2 regions of the Vibrio sp. 2130-1 genome follow, and region 2 is predicted to be linked to the other one. Evidence: predicted binding sites of a transcription regulator. Region 2 holds the regulator's gene; the other holds the start of a gene.
The links. The regulator CRP, encoded in region 2, controls carbon source genes, mostly activating them, when cyclic AMP is high. The targets are predictions, from matches to a motif close to TGTGANNNNNNTCACA.

Region 1 (3,175 bases), on a different contig from region 2:
GCTACACCGTTTACTGCGTAAGAGCCGATTACACATAGGTTTGCCATGCGAACCATGCGGTGGAAACCTTCTTCGATGATAGAAAGCTTCTGTTGCTTCGCGACATCACCCGGCCACATTGCACGTACGTCTTGTAGGAAGCGGTGGTTGATCTCGTAAATGATCTCCATATGACGTGGTAGCAGGTGCTGGATTAGCGACTCTGGCCATGTCTCTAGTGCTTCTGGAAGTAGCGTGTGGTTGGTGTACGCAAATGTCTTAGAGCTGATTTCCCAAGCCGCTTCCCAAGCTAAACCTTTTTCATCCATCAGGATGCGCATTAGTTCAGGAATCGCAATCGTTGGGTGCGTATCGTTAAGCTGGATAGTCTCTTGCTTAGGTAGATCCGCTAGCGAGTAGCCCGCAGCTTCGTGGCGACGTAGGATGTCACGTACAGACGCTGCTGAGTGGAAGTACTGCTGCATTAGACGCAGTGTTTTACCTTTCTCGTGGTTGTCGTTCGGGTAAAGCACTTTAGTGATGTTACCTGCGTCGATCAGTGCGTGCTGAGCTTCGAAGTAATCACCATTGTTAAAGCTTGCTAGTGAGAATGGTGCGATCGCCTGACATTCCCAAAGACGTAGCGGGTAAACCGTGTCTGATTCGTAACCCACAATTGGAAGATCCCAAGGCATTGCTCTTACTGTCATGCCTGGTACCCATTTGCGAACTTCTTTACCGTTCTCGTTAATCACTTCAACGTGACCGTAGAAACCGATCTCTTGCGCAAGTTCTGGACGCGCAATTTCCCAAGGGTAACCTTCTACACCGCGCCATGCGTCAGGTGCTTCTTGCTGGCGACCATCTTTGAATGACTGTTTAAATAGACCGTATTCGTAATGTAAACCATAGCCGACAGTTGGGAATTCTTGTGCCGCACATGAATCCATGAAACACGCAGCCAGACGACCAAGGCCACCGTTACCCAATGATGGGTCGCGCTCTTCTTCTAGCAGATCAGTTAGGTTGTAACCCAGTTCAGCCATTGCTTCTGTTACTTGTTCGTACAGACCCATGCTGATTAGGTTGTTACCAGTCAAACGACCGATAAGGAATTCTAGCGAAAGGTAGTTAACGCTCTTCGCACTTTTAATGCGTGGATCTTCTTCTGTCGCAAGCAAATCTAGAGTAGTAAATTCAGCCAGAGCATGCCCCATTGCTAGGTACCATGCGCGGCTGTCTGCGTTTTCAATCGTATGAGCGTAAGTTACAGATAGGTGTTTCTTTACGCTTTCTTGGAACGACTTCTTGTCAAATTGTTTTTGTTGAGTAGGTTTCATTACGAAATTCTCACGTCTTTTGGTAATTCATCTGCCATACATCGTGCATTTACCTCTGTGAATAAACATCCTCCTAATTCTCATCCTTTGAAGGAGGAGGGCTGAGGGCGTAGAGGGGGTACCATTGCTAGGTTAGTGATCCAAATCTCAACAAAGTGAACTTTGCACCAGTTCTTAGTGATTTTGATCACAATGGAATGTGAGAAAGGTTAAAACCCATTCATGACGCTTTTTATAGTCCACTCATCTGATGATGTGAAAATTGTAATATCGGTCACATTAACTCGGTCAGCGTAGAAGAACTTTTCGTAATCCATGTGCAACGAGATCTTAACGCTAACGAAATAAACGATATTTAAGTGACGAAAATCACAAATAAAGGGCGTAGTTGATGGTAAATCCATCAACCCTTGAGAATTAGGAAGTGGATCAAAGTAACGAACATTTCTGATGTCGTAACATCCCTCTCAGCTCACAGGATTGTACGCTTTTTATACAAACTAGAATTAGGCGATGTGAGTTATTTCTAGTTTTCGCTAGCTTTTATATCTAAGTGACCGTATGGAATGGTTTTTCAGACGGACGCAAGCCCCAACAGTAGCGACATTATCTGGCATTCAAACAGTGTTTTTGATGCTGGTGACATCATTCAGTAAGACGGCTTTCAAGGGGGCTTTACTAGAATGATCACGTTGCAGTCATTTGGGTATACATAAATAAGGACATAACTACTAATGTGGATTCCATCTAAGCTTACTCGACCAGGACGCCTGCACAATGCCATCGTGCGCCCACGAGTGTTGGACTTACTACAGCAAGCGCCTTACTACAAATTGGTTTTATTCCGATCCCCAGCAGGTTACGGAAAAACGACAATGGCAGCGCAGTGGCTATCCGATAAGCCAAACGTCGGTTGGTACAGCATTGATGACAGCGATAACGACGGCTTTCGCTTTGTAAACTATCTGCTTCAAGCATTAAACAAAGCCACCAACTTCAGTTGCGCTAACGCACAAAAACTGGCGGAAAAACGTCAGATCTCGTCTTTACGCTCCCTATTTAGCGAAGTATTCGCTGAAATGGCTGACTTTCATCAAGAGTGCTACGTGGTACTTGATGACTACCATTTAATCACGAATGATGAAATCCATGAATCCATGCGTTTCTTCTTAAAGCACATGCCAGACAACCTCACCGTTGTGGTAACCAGTCGTGCAGCGCCGCCTCTGGGCACTGCAAACTTACGTGTTCGTGATTTAATGATCGAAATCGGCAACGAGATGTTGGCGTTTGATACCGAAGAAACCACTCGCTTCTTTAACCAGCGTATCGCCGATGGTATTGATGAAGACATGGCGAACAGCCTAAGAACCTATGTTGAAGGTTGGCCATCGGCGATGCAGTTGATCGCATTACAAGCCCAACATCAAAACCGCACATTGGCACAAACTGTAGAGTCGGTATCGCAGTTCAATCACGCGCACTTGTGGGATTACTTGGTCGAAGAAGTGTTTGACTTACTCGATCACGAAACTCGTCACTTTTTAATGCAAGTATCCGTGCTTGACCACTTCAATGATGAGCTAGTGTTTGCCCTTACCCAACGCGAAGATGCACTGGGAATGATTGAATCGCTTAACCGTTACGGCTTATTCATTTATCCGCTCGAAGGGGAACAGAACTGGTTCCGGTTCCATAACTTATTTGGCGAGTTTTTATCTCATGAGCGCCAAGCTCGTATTCCTCAGCAAGAAAAAGATCTCCACCGCAATGCTGCTATCGCTTGGTTACAACAAAAAGCACCACACCAAGCGATTCATCATGCACAAAAATCGAATGATAAGGACTTAGTGGTA
Region 2 (3,175 bases):
TTTGGTCTCAACCGACGACCAAGAATGGGAATACTTCGTTGACCACATTCGTGCAGGTATCGTGAACCGTAACCGCCAGCTCACTGGTGCAAGCGGTGATGCGCCATTTGGTGGTCCGGGGGCGTCGGGTAACTTGCGCCCAAGCGCTTACTACGCAGCAGATTACTGTGCGTACCCAATGGCATCAATGGAAGGTCAAGAGACTGTCTTGCCTGCAACATTGAGTCCAGGTGTAGCGCTATAAGTTTTAATAATAGAGTCGCAACTATGCATTGCGGCTCACCTTGCCGGCGCATCATTTAGGTATGGGTTGTAGTGATCGTTGGCAGAACACGAAAAGTGAGCAAAGACTCGGAAAAGCGTGTTGACTGACTGGCATTTACCGTCACAGGTTGATGGTTGCTCGTTCATTGTTCTGGACAACTTTTGTTGTGAACGAGCAGCCAACTTCCGCTTACCTTTAAACTCTACATCTCGTAACAAGGAGTCGTTATGACGCCCGATGTGTTATTTGAATCGCTATGGCAAGATTACATTCAACGTCTTTGCCCTTCGGCTGCTAAAGTGCATCAGCTGCTTCAAGAAGATGAGCCTCTGATTAATGATCATATAGCTTTACGTACCTTCAATATCGCGCCTCTTGGTATTGAAACTCTAGCTAAGCCATTTGTAGCTATTGGTTACAAGGCGTGTGGTGATTACGTTTTCGAAAGCAAAAAGCTGGTTGCTAAGCACTATGAGCACCCAGATCCGAAGCAACCTAAAGTATTTATTAGTGAGCTAAAAGTTGAAGAGTGCTCGTCTGAGCTACAAGAGATTGTGAAAAATTTGGTGGCACAAGTCGATGCTGACAAGCTGAACGATAGCGCATTCTTACATGGTGGACGCTTGTGGGATTTAAGCTTTGCTGATTACCAAACGTTGGCTAAAGAAAGTGAGTACGCATCTTGGCTTGCGGCGCATGGTTACGGAGCAAACCACTTCACGGTGAGCGTTAACCAGCTCAATGAATATGAAGAAGTGAAGCAGGTAAACGATCATCTGCGTACCGCTGGGTTTACCATTAATGAAAATGGTGGTGAAGTGAAGGGCACTCCTGAGGTGTTGCTAGAGCAGTCATCGACCATGGCAGATAAAGTAGCGGTTCGTTTTAGCGAAGGCACTGAAATTATCCCTGGCGGGTTTTATGAATTTGCTAAGCGCTATCCGATGGAAAATGGTGATTTGTACCCAGGTTTCGTGGCCGCTTCAGCTGACAAAATCTTTGAAAGTACGAATGGCTAAGTTTTAGGGTTAACCTGTTAAGCTTACTCATTAGTGTTCGCTGCACCCTATCTCATTTGGTCATGAGCAAATAAAAAGCCACCAATGTTGCCATTGGTGGCTTTTATAATTTTGTTCGTGTCACTCTAGTTTGAGATTAACGAGTACCGTAAACCACGATGGTTTTACCGTGAGCAGAGATTAGGTTCTGCTCTTCTAGCATCTTCAAAATACGACCTACTGTCTCACGAGAACAGCCAACAATTTGACCGATTTCTTGACGAGTGATCTTGATTTGCATGCCGTCTGGGTGAGTCATTGCGTCTGGTTGTTTTGCAAGGTTCAGAAGCGTCTGAGCGATACGACCAGTTACGTCTAGGAACGCCAGGTCACCCACTTTTTGGCTAGTTACTTGAAGACGACGAGCCATCTGCGCAGAAAGACGCATTAGGATGTCTGGGTTTACTTGGATAAGCTGACGGAACTTCTTGAAAGAAATTTCAGCAACTTCACAAGGAGATTTAGCACGAACCCAAGCTGTGCGCTCTTGGTCTTCCTCGAATAGACCAAGTTCACCAATAAAGTCTCCTTGGTTTAGGTAAGAAAGGATCATCTCCTTACCTTCTTCGTCTTTGATAAGAACCGCAACAGAACCTTTAACGATGTAGTACAAAGTTTCTGCCTTTTCGCCCGCGTGAATTAGCGTGCTCTTTGAAGGGTACTTATGAATATGACAGTGTGAAAGAAACCACTCTAATGTTGGGTCGGTTTGAGGTTTACCTAGAACCATAATATCTCACTTCCTCTGCAGGGTACGCTTGCGCTATCCATATTTTAGCTAAGCCTGAATTAGGCCTACTAGAATAAGAGCACTTTTTATATGCTGCAAGCTCTCTTGTGTTTCGGTAAGAAATAGTATCCTTTTTCGAAAACGATTTCTTGATTTTAATCGTGCCATGATTGAGATTTTGTAAGCAAAACTGTGCACATGATCACGGTATGAAAAGTAAACATCTTCGCAGGCAGGTTTTTAGCCAATTTTCCCTGTTTCGATGAGCTGTTGTAGGATAGGCCGAACTATGAGCTCCATTGCAAAGCTCATCTTACCGCCGGGTACGACAATCGTGTTGTGGCGTGACATGAATGAGCCATCAATCATGGCCAGCAGATATGGGAAGTCGACATTCTTGATACCGCGTAGGCGAATCACCACAAAACTCTCATCCAAACTAGGGATGCCTTTTGCATTAAGTGGGTTGGAAGTATCAACGGTCGGTACGCGCTGGAAGTTGATGTGAGTACGAGAAAACTGAGGAGTGATATAGTTGAGGTAATCGTCCATGGATCGCACGATTGAGTCCATTACCGCTTCACGCGAATGGCCGCGATCGCGAGTGTCGCGTACGAATTTTTGTATCCACTCTAAGTTCACAATCGGCACCATGCCAATTAAGAAATCCACATGTTGAGCAACATTAACATCACCATCCACCACGCCACCATGTAACCCTTCATAAAACAGCACGTCGCTGTTTTCGGGTAAGTCTTGCCACGGCGTAAACGTGCCTGGCATTTGATTGTAGGGAACCGCTTCGTCAAACGTGTGCAGATAACGGCGCACGCTGCCAGTGCCATCATGCCCGAACTTACGGAAAAACTCTTCTAGTCCCGGGAAGTCATTAGCTTGTGGGCCAAAGTAGCTAATGTGTCGACCTTGCTCGCGGGCTTTGCGAATTTCGATGTCCATTTCTGGGCGAGTAAAGCGATGGAAGCTATCGCCTTCAACCCATGCGGGTTTAACGTTCATCATATTGAACATTTTACGGAAGGCTTCAGATGTAGTGGTCGTGCCGGCACCGGACGAACCAGTAACCGCAATAATTGGGTGTTTAGCTGACATGACAAACCTTGT

Region 1: R7Q09_RS12315 (glycogen/starch/alpha-glucan phosphorylase) is a predicted target of CRP. The motif match lies at 1,583-1,598, and genes of this name have one in related genera.

Annotation. Positions count from the first base shown of each region.
Region 1 covers NZ_JAWOUT010000007.1:53,366-56,540, reverse strand. The annotation lists gene R7Q09_RS12315 (glycogen/starch/alpha-glucan phosphorylase) at 1-1,319, opposite strand, end outside; gene malT (HTH-type transcriptional regulator MalT) at 2,054-3,175, shown strand, end outside.
Region 2 covers NZ_JAWOUT010000023.1:29,701-32,875, forward strand. The annotation lists gene astD (succinylglutamate-semialdehyde dehydrogenase) at 1-244, shown strand, start outside; gene R7Q09_RS22310 (DUF1338 domain-containing protein) at 493-1,284, shown strand; gene crp (cAMP-activated global transcriptional regulator CRP) at 1,421-2,053, opposite strand; gene R7Q09_RS22320 (phosphoribulokinase) at 2,294-3,163, opposite strand.